2 regions of the Nocardia sp. NBC_01503 genome follow, and region 1 is predicted to be linked to the other one. Evidence: riboswitches for the same ligand, from Rfam matches in the RefSeq annotation. Region 1 holds a riboswitch; the other holds the start of a gene.

Region 1 (7,954 bases):
CATGGTGGGGGCCTGCAGCAGCGGCACCTCGGGCAGCGTCCAGGACGGCACGGCGACGGCCTTCGCCAATGCGGCGGTATCGGCCTCGATCTGATCGGGATCGCAGCGGTTGGCGATCACCGCGACCAGTTTGGCGTGCTCGGCCACCAATTCGGTGCGGCACAACTCCACCAGCTGCGCCAGTTCGGTCGGCGTGCGCTCGGCGCCGCGCACCACCAGCAGAACGGGCGCACCGAGATTCACCGCTATGCGGGCATTGAAACGCAGCTCGCTGGGGCTGGCGACATCGGTGTAATCACTGCCCAGAATGAGCACGGCATCGCACTGTTTGGCCATGGCGTGATAGCGCATGACGATCTCGCTGATGGCGGCGTCCGGATCGGCGTGCACCTGTTCGTAGGTGACGCCGATCGACTGGTCGTAATCGTCGTCGGCGGTGGAGTGCTCGAGGAGCAGCTCCAGGATGTAATCGCGTTCGGTCGCCGAGCGCGTAATGGGCCGGAACACCCCGACTCGCGGTGTCGTCGCGGCGAGCGCCTGCAGGACGCCCAGGGCCACGGTGGACTTGCCGGTGTCGCCCTCGGGCGACGCGATGTACACACTGGAAACCGGTGAGGCAGCCATAGTCCGAGAGCCTACCGACCGGTGTCTAATTTGCCCTCCGCTGCGCTGCGGGCGGGCGCTGTATCTTCTGCCCTCCGCTTCGCTGCGGGCGGGTTCGCGACTGTGTTTTCTGCCCTCCGCTTCGCTTCGGGCGGGTTCGCGGCCCTGAAGTCCCGGTTCTTCCCTCCCTCCGCTCCTCCGCTTCGCTCCCCCGCTCCACTCAGTCCAGAACCGGGACGGCCGCGAACCTTGAATGTGTGGTTTACAGGGCGCGCAATCTGGGGGCCAGGTCCCGCTTGAAGAGGTCCAGGAAGCGCGGTTGGTCGTGGCCGGGGGCATGGAAGACGAGGTGGTTCAGGCCCGCGTCCAGGTACGGCTTGATCAGCTCCACGGCCTGGTCCGGATCGCTGGCGACAATCCAGCGCTTGGCGATCTGCTCGATCGGCAGCGCGTCCGCGGCGGCCTCCATCTCGATCGGATCGGTAATGGAGTGCTTCTGCTCGGCGGTCAGCGAGAGCGGGGCCCAGAAGCGCGTATTCTCCAGCGCCAGTTCGGGATCGGTGTCGTAGGAGATCTTGATCTCGATCATCCGATCGATGTCCTCGACGGTGCGGCCGACCTTCGCCGCGCCCTCCGCGACCGCGGGCATGAGCTTCTCGGTGTAGAGGTCCATACCCTTGCCGGAGGTACAGATGAAACCGTCGCCCGCGCGACCCGCGTACCGGGCCACCAGCGGACCACCGGCCGCGATGTACACCGGGATACCGCCCTTGGGCACGTCGTAGATGGACGCGCCGACGGTCCGGTAGTACTCGCCGTCGAAGTCGACGCGATCACCCGTCCACAGCGCGCGCATCAGATCCACCGATTCGCGCAGGCGCGCGAAACGCTCCTTGAACTCCGGCCATTCGCCCTGGTAGCCGGTGGCGATCTCGTTCAGCGCCTCACCGGAGCCGACGCCCAGCATGACGCGCTCCGGGTACAGGCAGCCCATGGTGGCGAAGGCCTGTGCGATCACCGCGGGGTTGTAGCGGAAGGTCGGGGTCAGCACCGAGGTGCCCAGCATGATGCGCTCGGTGCGCTCGCCCACCGCGGCCATCCAGGCGAGCGAGAACGGGGCGTGCCCGCCATTGTGCCGCCACGGCTGGAAGTGATCGCTCACCGTCGCGCTGTCCATACCGTGCTGTTCGGCCGCCACCGCGATCTCCACCAGTTCCCTGGGGCCGAACTGCTCCGCGGACGCCTTGTATCCGAGCTTGAGGTCCTTCACCGCGCCACTCCTGTCGCCTTGTTGCGCTTGGGTTGTGCGGGTCAACCTCCCGCACTGCCGTCCGGACATGTGCCCGATTCACGGCTTACTTCGCACCCTAGTCAGCGATGTGGCGGGGGTCGCACCCACATCGGCGAACCGGGGTGTGACCGCTGGTATTCCGCGAGCGGCGTTCCGGTGGACGGTGTACGAACCGACCAGATGGTAGGACGAATTGACCCTCTTGCCACCCAACGCGCGTCCGATAGCGGACAATTGCCTCCGTGACCTCTATCGAAGAACCGATCCTGTCCTATCTCACCGACATGGACGGCGTCCTCGTGCACGAGAACCACATGGTGCCGGGCGCGGACCAATTCCTGGCCGAACTGCGCGACAACAACATTCCCTTCCTGGTGTTGACGAACAATTCGATCTACACCGCGCGTGATCTCCAGGCGCGGCTGCGACACACCGGCCTCGACATTCCCGTCGAATCCATCTGGACCTCGGCGCTGGCCACCGCGACCTTCCTCCGGGATCAGCGGCCCAATGGAACCGCCTATGTCGTAGGCGAATCCGGGCTCACCACCGCACTGCACGAAATCGGCTACGTCCTCACCGACAGCGATCCGGACTACGTGGTGCTCGGCGAAACCCGGACCTACTCGTTCGAAGCCATCACCACCGCCATTCGCCTGATCTCGGCGGGCGCGCGCTTCATCGCCACCAACCCGGACCCGACCGGACCGTCCCGCGAGGGCATCCTGCCGGCCACCGGTTCGGTCGCGGCGCTCATCACCCGCGCCACCGGCAAGGAGCCGTACTACGTGGGCAAGCCCAATCCGCTCATGATGCGGTCGGCACTGCGCCGGATCAACGCGCATTCGCAGTCCACCGTCATGATCGGCGACCGGATGGACACCGATGTCATCTCCGGTCTGGAGGCGGGTATGCGCACCATTCTGGTGACCACCGGCATCTCCACCCAGGCCACCGTCGAGCAGTACCCATACCGCCCGACCGCCATTCTGCACTCGGTGGCGGAACTGGTCGGCAAGACCAAGGCACCGTTCGACCTCTGAAAGACGTTGCGGTTTACTCGGATTCGAGGATTTCGAGCGCGGCCGACAAGGCCGCGAGCGAATCCACGATCCGGGTGAACTGCTCGATCCCGAGCTCGGCGGTGAGCCGCGCGGCCATCTTCGAGTGCTGCGGGGTGATGCGCCGCACCGCGTCATGACCCTCCTCGGTGATAGCGACGAGTTTGGCGCGCTTATGCAGCGGGTTCGGCCGGTATTCGGCGAAACCCTTGTCCACCAACAGATCCGCTATGCGCTGCACGCTTTGCCGGGTGATGCCCATTTCCCGGGCGATCCCCGCCACCGGCAGCGGCTCGTGCAGCACCGCGCCCAGCACCTGCCACCAGGCAGCGGTGATCCCCGCCGGTTTGGCCAATTCCTCGGCGATGGTGAGGAATTGGCCGTTCAGCTTGAACGACGTGATCGCCGCCGTACTGAAGAGATCCTGTTCGCTACGGCTCATGAGGCGTTCGCCGCCGCGCGACTCTCCTCGTATTCGGCGAGCGCGAAGAATCCGGCCGGGTCGTTCTGCCCGTACAGCCGGTACCAGGCGTCCAGGATGCGCGGCTCGAAGACTTCCAGCCGCCCGAGGATGGCGCGAGCGAAATCCACCGGCATGGTGCCGCTCGCGGTAATGAGGTCGCCGTCGGTGACGGCGGGTTCGTACACGAAACGCTCGCCACCCGAATATCCGCTCATGGCAAGATATTCCGCCGCATTGCTGGTGTGCGGTCGATCATCGAGCAGTCCCGCGCTCGCCAGCCCGAAGGTCGCGCCGCAGATGGCTGCCACCGGGACTCCGGCGGTGAGGAATTCGCGCGCCTTCTCGGCGAAGGCGGCCAGGGCACCGGTCTCCCAGGTGGCCGAGCCGGGCAGGATCAACATGGCACTGTCGGCCGGGGAGAGATCCGCGAGCGCCATATCGGGGGTGACCCGCATACCTCCCATGGAGATCACGGAATCGGTTGTGGCGCCGACGGTTCGGACCTGCCACGCACCGGGTTCGCGATGCCAGAGTTCACGGTTGATATGCGCCGTGGCGAATCCGGTCTCCCAGTCGGAGAAGGTGTCGTACACGGCGAGATGCACTGTTTTCGTCATGACAGCATCCTGTCAAATATGACAGGATGCTGTCAACGATCGTTAGTTCAGCTAAGTGCCTGATCCAGATCGCCCAGCAGATCCTCGACATCCTCGAGACCGATCGAAATCCGCAGCACACCATCCGAAAGACCAATGGCGGCACGGCCTTCCGGGCCCATGGCACGGTGCGTCGTGGTCGCCGGATGGGTGATCAGGGTCTTCGAATCGCCCAGATTGTTGGAGATATCGATAATGCGCAAACCGTTGAGGACCTCGAAGGCACGCTTCTTGCCCGCTTCGGGCGCGGACTTCAACTCGAAGGTCACCACGGTGCCACCGCCGGACATCTGACTCGTGGCCAGCTCGTACTGCGGATGCGACTTCAGGAACGGGTACTTCACCCACGCCACGGCCGGATGCTGCTCCAGGAACTCCGCGATGCGCAAAGCCGACTCGGTGGACTGACGCACGCGCAGCGGCATGGTCTCCAAACCCTTGAGCAGGGTCCACGCATTGAACGGGCTCAATGCCGGACCCGTATGGCGCATAAGGTTTTTCACGGGGCCATCGATGAATTCCCGCGAGCCCAGAATCGCACCGCCGAGCACCCTGCCCTGACCGTCGATGTGCTTGGTACCGGAGTAGACCAGCACATCCGCGCCGAGCTCGAAGCCTTTTTGCAGCAGCGGGGTGGCGAAGACATTGTCCAGCACCACCTTCGCGCCCGCGGCATGCGCGAGATCACAGACCGCGCGCACATCGACCAGCGACTGCATCGGATTGGACGGGGTCTCGAAGAACACCGCCTGGGTGGGCACCGACAGCGCCTCTTCCCACTGCGCCAGATCCTCACCGTCGACGAAGACGGTCTCCACACCCCAGCGCGGCAGAATCTCATTGGCCACCACGAAGCAGGAGCCGAACAGGCTGCGCGCGGCCACCAGCCGGTCACCGGCTTTGAGCAGTGCGCCCAGCGCCGTGAACACCGCGGACATACCGCTCGCGGTGGCGAAACACGCTTCCGCACCGTCGATCAGGCGCAGTCGCTCCTCGAACATGGCAACCGTCGGATTGCCGTAGCGCGAGTACACGAAATGCTCGATCTCGCCGGTGAACGCGGCCTCGGCGGCCTCGGCGCTCTCGTAGACGAAACCCGAATTGAGGAACAGCGCCTCGGAGGTCTCGTCATAGCCGGAGCGGCGCAGTCCACCGCGCACACCCAGCGTGGCCGGGCCGACGCCCTCGGGCAATGGCCGCTCGAACGAACCACCGGTGATCATGACTGCCTCCACGGCAAACCATCGGCGCGCCAGCCTTCGCTGCCGCGGTGTCCCTGCGCGTCGAGCGCGCCTTCGAAACCCTCGAGAACATTGAAGGACGGCGACAGGCCGATGGCGGTGGCCGCGGTGGCCGCGCCGATGGAGCGCTGGCCGGAGCGGCAGATGAAGATGACCGGCGCCTGCGAATCCGATTCGCGCTCGCCCAGGGCCTGCTTCAACTGATCCACGAAGCGCGCGTTCGGGGTGCCGCTGGTGTCCACCCACTCGATCAGCGCGGTCGGCCGGCCGATACCACTGGTGTCGGGGACTCCGACGAATCGCCACTCGGCTTCGGTGCGGACATCCACCAGCACCGCATCCGGATTGTCACGCAACAACTCCCACGCCTGCTTCGGCGTGATATCGCCCGCGTAGCTCACTTCGACCTCCTGTGAATCCGCACTTGCCGCACCGTTGCCCGATGCGCGGCCAGGTCGTCACCCGGAGCACCCCACCGCGGAGGAGGGTTGCCGACCAGCCAGCCGGGGCTTGGCGCTGATACTCATGACCTGCGTTGAGATTGACCGAAAAAAGGGTCCGCTGTCAAACCATCTGTGCTGTGTTTAATTGCCTCCGCTGCGCTGCGGCGGTTCGTGGCCCTGTAACCCCGGTTCTTCCCTCCCTCCGCTCCTCCGCTGCGCTCCCCCGCTCCACTCAGTCCAGAACCGGGGGCGGGCCACGAACACCAGGGCGTACCCGATGGTGTCGCCAATCGCCTTCGCCGCGCTGCGGGGCGCTGTGTCTAATTTGCCTTCGCTGCGCTGCGGCGGTTCGTGGCCCTGTGACCCCGGTTCTTCCCTCCCTCCGCTCCTCCGCTGCGCTCCCCCGCTCCGCTCAGTCCAGAACCGGGGGCGGGCCACGAACATGCAGGTGGATGCGGTTATGGGTTGCAGACCAGCCAGCGGGAATCGTCGCGGGTGAAGTGCCAGGTGGAGGTCGATTCCCTGTCGGCGACCTTGGAGGTGACCTGGGCGGTCGCCTTATCGCCGGTCACCGCGGGATCGGTGAGGTTCACGAAGTCGAAGGTGGTGCCGTCACCGGCCTTGGCGGGTGCGAGCGGGGAGCGCGCCTCGTCGAATCCCGAGCACACCACGCGGTCGTCGAGTGTGCCGGTGGCGCTGCGGGATTGGAGGAACTTGCGGGCGGCCAGGTTGAGGCGGTCGGAATCTGTGACATTCTTCTCAACCGGCGAGACCAGGGCGGCGACCACGATTCCGACGATCACCAGCACCAGCACGCCCGCCGCCACCAGGAAGGGCAGCAGACTGCGGGTACTGCTCTGATCGATCCGTATGTGCTGGTCGTCGGCGTCGCTCATGGCTCGATCATGCCCGGTCGGGGTGGGGAGAACGATGGCGACACCGGTGCGCCGCGATACCGGGCGTTCGCATAGTTCACCGGCACCGGCGCGGGCGGGGGTTCCTCCCACCGATAGAATCGGCACAATTCCCCGCGCGAAAACGGGAATAGCGATACCACGCAGCAACGCTGCAGCTTCGGGGATTCCAACGAGGGGCTACCCGAAGCAAGTGCGTCAACTTAGCCTAAGCTAAGAAAGACGGCTGAGACTTGACGGCAACATAGTTCAACCAAAGGGTGCGCCAAGAATGACCGAACAGAGTGCAGCGACCCGCCCGCTACGCATTGCGATCGTGGGCGCAGGCCCGGCCGGCATCTACGCGGCGGACGCGTTGATGAAATCCGATGCCGACGTGAGCATCGACCTGTACGAGCGGATGCCCGCACCGTTCGGTCTGATTCGCTACGGCGTCGCCCCGGACCATCCGCGCATCAAGGGCATCATCACCGCCCTGCACAAGGTGCTCGACAAGGACCAGGTCCGCCTGCTCGGCAATATCGACTACGGCGTCGACATCAACCTGGAAGACCTGCAGCGCTTCTACGACGCGGTCATCTTCTCCACCGGCGCCAACGCCGACCGCGCACTCGAGGTCCCCGGTATCGACCTGGACGGCTCCTACGGCGCGGCCGACTTCGTCTCCTGGTACGACGGCCACCCGGACGTCCCGCGCGAATGGCCCCTCGAGGCCGAGAAGGTCGCCGTCCTCGGCGTCGGCAATGTGGCCCTGGATGTGGCGCGCGTACTCGCCAAAACCGGCGATGAGCTGCTGCCCACCGAGATCCCGCCGAACGTGTACGAGGGCCTCAAGCAGAACAAGGCGCTCGAGGTGCACGTGTTCGGCCGCCGCGGTCCCGCCCAGGCCAAGTTCACCCCCCTGGAACTGCGCGAACTCGACCACTCGCCGACCATCGAGGTCATCGTGGACCCCGAGGACATCGACTACGACGAGGGTTCGGAGGCCGCACGTCGGCACTCCAAGCAGGTCGACATGATCTGCAACACCCTCGAGCAGTGGGCCATCCGCGATGTGGGCAACCGCCCGCACAAGCTGTTCCTGCACTTCTTCGAGAACCCGGCCGAGATTCTCGGCGAGAACGGCAAGGTCGTCGGCCTGCGCACCGAGCGCACCGCCCTCGACGGCACCGGAAACGTCAAGGGCACCGGCGAGTTCAAGGACTTCGACGTGCAGGCCGTGTACCGCGCGGTCGGCTACCTGTCGCAGAACATCCCGGCCCTGCCGTTCGACGATCAGGCC
Region 2 (7,954 bases), 840 kb from region 1:
CCGTTCAAGGAGTTGACGGGGTGGTGGTGTCCGGGCTGCGGTGGGCTGCGCGGGTTGCACAATCTCACCGAAGGGCATGTGCTCGACGCCATCCACAGCAATATTCTGCTGTTCCCACTGTTGCTGGGTTTTCTGGCGTGGTGGGGAACCTGGGTGGTGCGGGGGTTCCAGGGCAGGACGCCGCCGCCCCGACTACCGCAGGTGCTGCCCAAGTCCGCCATGTGGGTGACCGTGGCATTCCTTTTCCTATATACCGTGTTGCGTAATACGCCGTGGGGAACCTGGCTCGCACCGGTGTGATCGGGACGGCGGCGTGCCTGGCCGGTACACCGCCGTCGATCAGGGCATGCTCGGGATATGAGTGAATCGTTGAAGGAACGCGTGCGCGCGAAACTGATCAGGCAGCTCGAAGAGGACGGGCCGCCGGATCCGGATCAGGAAGATACGCGCCAGGTTTCGGTGCGGGACGATCTCGACATACTCGAGGCCGTCGCCGACGACGATCCCTTCATCGAGGAGCTCGCCCGGCGCTATCTGGTGTTCTGAGCTGACGACCGCTCAGAATCCACAGGGTGCCGCGCCCCCGTCGGATCCGCCGAAAGGGCGGGTCTCCGGCGTGGGGTTCCAATGCCCTTCGGTCTTGGCATAATCCCAGGCCGGGCCGTTCTCGACCAGGGCGGAGATGGCGTCGATGAGGCGGTCCACATCGGCCGCGGTGGTGCCGAGGCCGATACTGGCACGCAGTGCGGCATCGACGCCGAGGCGGGAAAGCAGCGGGTGCGCGCAGAAGCGACCGTCGCGCACGCCGATACCGTGCTCGGCCGAGAGGTAGGCGGCCACCTGACCGGGTTCGAAACCGGCCACGGTGAAGGCGACAATGCCGACGGCATCGGTGCTGTCCCGCCAGATGCGCAGGAAGTTCACGCCCGGAACGGTTTTCAGGCCGTAGCGCAGCCGGTGGGTCAGGTACTGCTCATGCTCGAGCACGGTGGTCTCGTCGAGTTCGGCGAGGGCATCGCAGGCGGCCGCGAGCGCGGCGACCCCGAGCACATTGGGGGAACCGGCCTCGTGGCGCTGCGGGGCGGGCGCCCACTCGACGCTGTCGGCGGTCACCGAGCGGACCGCGCCGCCACCGGCCAGGTACGGCTCGGCGGCATCGAGCCAGTCGCGGCGGCCCACCAGTACACCCGCACCGAACGGCGCGTACGCCTTGTGGCCGGAGAAGGCCAGGTAGTCGATGCCGCTGGTGCGCAGGTCGATACGGCGGTGCGGGGCCAGCTGGGCGGCGTCCACCAGCACCCGGGTGCCGCACTGGTGCGCGATCCAGGCCAGCCGCTCCAGCGGCAGCAGTTCACCGGTCACATTGGAGGCGCCCGTAATGGCGAGCAGCGCAGCGGGTTTGCTGCACAGCTCGGCGACCACGCGCTGAATGGTCTCCTCGATGGTGTCGGCGATCGGCACCACTCGGCGGCCGTTGCGCGCCCACGGCAGGAAGTTGGCGTGATGCTCCACATCCAGCACGACGGTGTCGCCGGATACGCAGGCGGCGAGCAGGTTGAGCGAATCGGTGGTGTTGCGGGTGAAGACCACGACCTGGTCATCGGCGGCATTGAGGAAACCGGCGACCGAACCGCGGGCCGATTCGTAGCAGTCGGTGGAAACCCGCGAGGCGTAGCCCGCGCCGCGGTGCACGCTGGCGTAGAACGGCAGCAGCTCCTGCACGCGGGCGGTGACCTGTGCCAAAGCCGGTGCGCTGGCGGCATAGTCGAAGTTGGCGTAGCGGACGGTGCCACCCTGCACCAGGGGTACCTGGAGATCACAACCGGAGACGGTGGCCAGGGCGGTGCAGGTCTGATCGGCGAATGCGGTCATCACGAAAATCCCATCGGGCAAGGGACACGCGATCGGAAAAAGAGTGATCGAGAGTCCGCGCTTGCCGCGCCCGGTCGGGCGGCGGCCCGGTCGTCACCTGGAGCACCCCACCGCGGAGGAGGGTTGCCGACCAGCTAGCCAGGGCTTTGCGCTGGTACTCATGACCTGGTTGAAGAGGCTTGCAGAAGATCGAGGGACTTGTCAACCCCTTCCGGAAAATCATCCGAAAGTTGGATCGGTAGCACCGAAAAGGTCGAATCGCGAGATCGTTGCTGAAGCGTATGGTCGAAGAAGAAGTTAGGGTATCCAAAGGTGGGCACCCCGGAGCCGTAGTAATTCGACCCGACCGAGGAGCTCGACCATGTTGGACACCAGCACGCCGTTCTCGACGCTCATTCGCAGCGCTACCGAGCAGCAGCACGCCGAGGCCGAGCATTCCACGTTCATGAAGGATCTGCTCACCGGGCAGCTCGGTGTCGAGGCGTTCTACCGCTATACCTCGCAGCTCTGGTTCGTCTACTCCGCGCTCGAAAAGCATTCCGCCGCACTGGCTTCCGATCCCGTCGCGGGACCGTTCATCAAGCCCGAGCTGAACCGCCTGGCCGCGCTCGAGGCCGACCTCGCCTACCTCGGTGGCCCGCGCTGGCGCGATGAGCTGACCGCGCTGAACACCACGGCCGCCTACGCCGCCCGCATCGAGGAGTGCGCGACCCAGTGGCCCGCCGGATACGTGGTGCACCACTACACCCGCTACCTGGGCGATCTCTCCGGCGGCCAGGTCATTCGCGGTACCGCCGAGAAGCTGTGGGATCTGCCCAAGAAGGGTGACGGCGTGCGGTTCTACGTCTTCGACCAGATCACCAATCCGGCCGCGTTCAAGCGCGATTACCGCGACGCGCTGGACGCGCTGCCCATCGAGGGCGCGGATGTGGAGCGGGTGCTGGACGAGGCCCGTCTGGCCTTCACCATGAACACGAATGTGTTCCGCGATCTGGGTGTGGAATTCAGCGCGCGGAACTGAATGTCCTAGCTCGGGGGAGCCGTCGGACCTGTTGAATTTCAGCAGCTCCGGCGGCTTTTGGTTTATCCGCTTGCGTCCGAGCGGCCGGTGCGCTGCGATTGACCGGTGAGTCTTCCCCTGCTGCTGAGCTTCATCGGATTGTGCGTGCTGCTGGCGCTCACCCCCGGCCCGGATACCTTTCTGGTACTGCGCTTTTCGATGGCCGGGCCGCGTCCGGGGATTGCCGCCGCAGCGGGATCGGCCTGTGGTGGCATCGTCTGGGCGGTGGTGGTCGCGGCCGGGGTGGCGACGCTGCTGGAACAATCCGCCACCGCGTACCGCAGCCTGAAGGTGATCGGTGGAATCTACCTGCTGTACTTGGGGATTCGAGCGCTCATGGCGCATCGCAGGGGTTCGGCCGAACCGGAGTTGGAGCAGCCGGGCGCCCGGGTCTCCTCGGTTCGCTCGGCATTCGCTGCCGGATTGCTGTCCTGTGTTTTCAATCCGAAGGTGGGCCTGTTCTACCTCGCGGTGCTGCCGCAGTTCCTCGCACACGTGAATTTCGTCAACGCGCTCACCCTGGGCGCGATCGAATCCACCATTGCCGCACTCGAAATGGTGCTGCTGGCGGTGGCGGCCGCCCGGGCGGTGACGCTGCTGCGCAAACCGAGGGTGCGCGATCGGCTGGAGCAGGTGAGCGCCGGAATCCTCGCGGCCCTCGGTATCGGGACGGTGGCCTCGGCGGCGGCGTGAGCCGGGCTCAGTCGGCGATCTCGGCGCGGTGGTAGACGCCGTTGTAGTAGACCAGCGGGCCGACGGCGGGCGCGTCCTCGGTGTTGTCGTGCACCCGGGTGACCAGGCCGACCACCAGGGTGTGATCGCCGATCGGAATCAGTTGATGCACGGTGGCGCGCACCCAGATCGGCGTGCCGTGCAGGACGGGTTCGCCGGATTCCAGGGTGGTCCATAGCGATCGGTCGGTGAAGCGCTCCTGGGCGCTGCGACTGAACCGCTGCGCCAGATGCTTCTGATGCTCGCCGAGGAAGTGCACGACCACCGATTTCGCCTGTGTCAGGGCGGCGATACTCGAGGACGTCTCGGCGATATTGAACGAGATGAGCGGTGGCTGCGCGGAGAGTGAGGCGAAGGAGGTGGCGGTGAAACCGATCGGTCCTGCTTCGGAGTTCAGCGTGACAATGGTGACGCCCGCCGGATAGTGCCGCATGGCGGCGCGATACTGCTGGGCGGTGATGCCGCTCAGGTCGTCGGGCACCTGTAGCTCGGCGCCAGGCGTCGGAGAATCGGTCACGTTCCGAACCTACGTCCAATCCCCGCCGGATATTCCATCGGCGGCACCATCCTGCCGATTCCTAATCGACATCAATGGCCAGACCTGCGGTTATCCGAATCAGCTCACCGAAGGTGGTGCGGAATACGGTATTCGGATGCCCGCCCGCCGCCCATAGCTCGGTATGGGACGCCAGCGCGTTGTCGATGAAGGTCGGCAGATTGATCGGATGCCCGACCGGTGCCACACCGCCCACCGGCTGACCCGTCACCTGGCGCACCATGGCGGCCGGTGCCCTGGTCAGCGCGCCCTCCAGACGTTCCCCGGTGCGCTCCAGATGCACCGTGTGCGCACCGGAGACCAGCAGCAGTACCGGATCGTCATCGAGCAGGAAGACCAGCGATTTGGTGATCGCGCCGATATCCACGCCGAGTGCCTGGGCGGCGTCGGCCGCGGTGTGGGTGGGTTGCGGCTGGGTGAGGATCACTCCGTGATGGCCGCGGGCAATGAGCGTGTCGGAGACTTTGGAGGCGACCGGTGGCAGGGACCTGCGCATGCAAACCAGAGTAGAGCGATTGCGGTGAATGTGCGGAGTAGCGCGGAAACCGATGCGGGACAGCGGATTGCGCACCGGATTCACACCGGCCGTCCGCGCCCTCCGCACCCCCGATACGCTGGACCGATGACCGATTGGAAGGCTTTCGAGGTCGAAAGCAAGGACCACATCGCGACGGTGACGCTGACCGGTCCCGGCAAAGGCAATGCCATGGGCCCGGACTTCTGGCGCGAACTGCCGCTCATCTTCCGCGAGCTGGACGAGGATCCGCAGGTGCGGGCCATCGTCCTGACCGGCTCGGGTAAGCACTTCTCCTACGGGCTGGACCTGCCCGCCATGAGCCCGCTCTTCGGCCCGCTGCTGGCCGATCGCGCGCTCGCCGGACCGCGCACCGACTTCCTGCGCCATGTGCGCGAGATGCAGGCCTCGGTCACCGCGGTCGCCGACTGCCGCAAGCCGGTGGTCGCGGCGATCTCCGGCTGGTGCATCGGCGGCGGGCTGGATCTGATCGCGGCCGCCGATATCCGGTTGGCCAGTGCCGAGGCGAAATTCAGTCTGCGCGAGGCGAAGGTCGCCATCGTCGCGGATATCGGTTCGCTGCACCGGCTTCCGGGGATCATCGGTGAGGGGCATCTGCGCGAACTCGCCTACACCGGCAAGGACATCAACGCGGCCCGCGCGGAGAAGATCGGGCTGATCAACGACGTCTACGCCGACCAGGAGGCGGTGCTGGACGCGGCGTACGCGCTGGCGCGCGAGATTGCCGAGAATCCGCCGCTGGTGGTGCAGGGCATCAAGGATGTGCTGGATCAGCCGAAGGCGGGCAAGGTCGCGGACGGCCTGCGCTATGTGTCGGCCTGGAATTCGGCGTTCCTGCCCTCGCAGGATCTGACCGAGGCGATTCAGGCCGTGTTCGAGAAGCGCGCCCCGAAGTTCGAAGGTAAGTAACAACTTTCGAAGGTCTTCCGGTGCTCCGGTGCCGGAAACCCCTGGCCTCCCGGTTCCCGCCCGCTTATCGTGAGCGGGGGGACCGGGGAGGTTGGTCATGGCTACATCCGAGGTGAGTTCCTCGACCGAAGAGGGCGGCTTCACCCATCGGCAGATTCTGGTGATTCTCAGCGGGCTGCTGCTCGGCATCCTGCTGGCCGCGCTCGATCAGACCATTGTGTCCACCGCGATTCGCACCATCGCCGATGACCTGCACGGGTATTCGCTACAGGTGTGGGCGACCACGGCGTATCTGATTACCGCCACGCTCGCCACACCGCTGTACGGCAAACTCTCGGATATGTATGGGCGCAAGCCCTTCTATCTGGCCGCCATCACCATCTTCCTGACCGGTTCACTGCTCTGCGCGTTCGCGCACTCCATGTATGAGCTGGCCGCTTTCCGTGCGGTGCAGGGGTTGGGTGCCGGTGGGCTGATGTCGTTGGCGCTCACCATCGTCGGCGATATCGTGAGCCCTCGGGAGCGGGCGAAGTATCAGGGCTATTTCCTGGCGGTGTTCGGTACCTCGAGTGTGCTCGGGCCGGTGCTGGGTGGATTGTTCGCCGGGCAGGAGAGCCTTCTCGGTATCTCGGGCTGGCGCTGGGTGTTCCTGGTCAACGTGCCGATCGGCATGTTCACCCTGCTCGTGGTGACCCGGGCGCTGCATCTGCCCGCGCGCGAGCGTTCCCGTGATCGGGTCGACTACTGGGGTGCGCTGGTGCTGGCCATCGGCATCACACCCCTGTTGATCGTGGCCGAGCAGGGCCGCGAATGGGGTTGGGGGAGTATCAGATCGGTGCTCTGCTATGTCATCGGAACGCTCGGCGTGATCGGTTTCGTCGCGGTCGAGGCGGCACTGGGTGATGCCGCGCTGATTCCGCTGCGCATCTTCGAGAACCGGACCTTCGCACTGGGTGTGGTGATCTCGTTCGTGGTCGGCGCGGGCATGTTCGGCGGCATCCTGCTGCTACCGCAGTATTTGCAGGCGGTGCGCGGGGCCAGCCCGATGATCGGCGGCCTGCAGATGCTGCCCATGGTGCTGGGCATGATGGTCGGCTCGATCATCTCCGGGCAGTTGATCTCCCGGACCGGCCGCTACAAGGCGTACACGCTGATCGGCGCGGGCATGATCACCCTCGGGCTGTTCCTGCTGCACTATCTCGAGGCCGACACCCCGTACTGGGTGGTGGTGCTGTTCATGCTGTGCGTCGGGTTCGGACTGGGCAATCTCATGCAGCCGCTCATCATCGCGCTGCAGAATGCGTTGCCGCCCAAGGATATGGGCGTCTCGACGGCGGCGGCCACATTCTTCCGGCAGATCGGCGGCACGCTGGGTGCGGCGGTGTTCCTGTCGGTGCTGTTCACGCGGCTGAGCCCGAATATTCGCACCGAACTCATTGCGGCGAGCCATGATCCGGAGTTCCAGCAGGTGCTGCTCAAGGGTGCGCACGACGGTAATCCGGCGGATATGGCGCTCGCACAGGGGCTTTTGAAGCAGGACACCGCGGCCGCGCAGAGCGTGCTGAGTGACAGTTCGCTGATCCAGCGGCTGAATCCGGTGCTGGCCAAGCCTTTTCAGGTGGGGTTCGCGGAGTCGCTCTCCACGGTATTCCTCACCACATCGGGCGTGGCCCTGCTCGCCCTGATCCTGGTGGTGTTCTGGCGAGAAGTGCCGCTGCGGACCACCGCCGGTGCTGTGACACCGGCGGTGGAGTGAACAGCCGAGCTCAGTGCTCGCCCTGCTCCTTCAGCCGGGCGTACGCCTCGACGACCAGGGTCTCGGCCTTGGCGCGGTTCTCCCAGCCCTCGACCTTGACCCACTTGCCGGGCTCCAGGTCCTTGTAGCGCTCGAAGAAGTGCGCGATCTCCTTGCGCTGGAACTCCGGGATGTCCTCGACGTCCTGGATGTGATCCCAGCGCTTGTCCTTGTTGGGGACCGCGACCAGCTTCTCGTCGGTGCCGGCCTCATCGCTCATGATGAGCACGCCGACCGGACGGGCCTCGACCAGCACACCGGGGAACACGGGCTCGGGCAGCAGCACCATGCAATCCAGCGGATCACCGTCGCCGCCGAGGGTGTTCTCGATGTAGCCGTAGTCGGCCGGGTACATCATCGGCGTGTACAGGTAGCGGTCCAGCCGCACCCGGCCGGTCTCGTGGTCTACCTCGTACTTGTTGCGCTGACCCCGGGGGATCTCGATGGTGACGTCGAACTCCACGTCATCTCCTTCTTCGGTGCGGGTATGGCTGC

What was found. Region 1 has a riboswitch for S-adenosylmethionine ahead of OHB26_RS13125 (rhodanese-like domain-containing protein). Riboswitches for the same ligand answer to the same signal wherever they lie in the genome.
Region 2: another riboswitch for S-adenosylmethionine. It lies ahead of OHB26_RS09430 (aminotransferase class V-fold PLP-dependent enzyme); the one in region 1 lies ahead of OHB26_RS13125 (rhodanese-like domain-containing protein).

The regions. Positions count from the first base shown of each region.
Region 1 covers NZ_CP109596.1:2,928,990-2,936,943, reverse strand. Annotated here, with positions in the region: gene pta (phosphate acetyltransferase) at 1-624, opposite strand, end outside; gene fgd (glucose-6-phosphate dehydrogenase (coenzyme-F420)) at 866-1,873, opposite strand; gene OHB26_RS13145 (HAD-IIA family hydrolase) at 2,179-2,937, shown strand; gene OHB26_RS13140 (MarR family winged helix-turn-helix transcriptional regulator) at 2,951-3,397, opposite strand; gene OHB26_RS13135 (type 1 glutamine amidotransferase family protein) at 3,394-4,035, opposite strand; gene OHB26_RS13130 (O-succinylhomoserine sulfhydrylase) at 4,083-5,297, opposite strand; gene OHB26_RS13125 (rhodanese-like domain-containing protein) at 5,294-5,716, opposite strand; SAM riboswitch class IV at 5,731-5,846, opposite strand; gene OHB26_RS13120 (Rv0361 family membrane protein) at 6,217-6,654, opposite strand; gene OHB26_RS13115 (FAD-dependent oxidoreductase) at 6,944-7,954, shown strand, end outside.
Region 2 covers NZ_CP109596.1:2,093,116-2,101,069, reverse strand. Annotated here, with positions in the region: gene OHB26_RS09440 (DUF2752 domain-containing protein) at 1-300, shown strand, start outside; gene OHB26_RS09435 (hypothetical protein) at 358-546, shown strand; gene OHB26_RS09430 (aminotransferase class V-fold PLP-dependent enzyme) at 559-1,872, opposite strand; SAM riboswitch class IV at 1,925-2,038, opposite strand; gene OHB26_RS09425 (biliverdin-producing heme oxygenase) at 2,234-2,893, shown strand; gene OHB26_RS09420 (LysE family translocator) at 2,999-3,625, shown strand; gene OHB26_RS09415 (flavin reductase family protein) at 3,633-4,097, opposite strand; gene OHB26_RS09410 (YbaK/EbsC family protein) at 4,243-4,716, opposite strand; gene OHB26_RS09405 (crotonase/enoyl-CoA hydratase family protein) at 4,843-5,664, shown strand; gene OHB26_RS09400 (MDR family MFS transporter) at 5,762-7,420, shown strand; gene ppa (inorganic diphosphatase) at 7,431-7,922, opposite strand.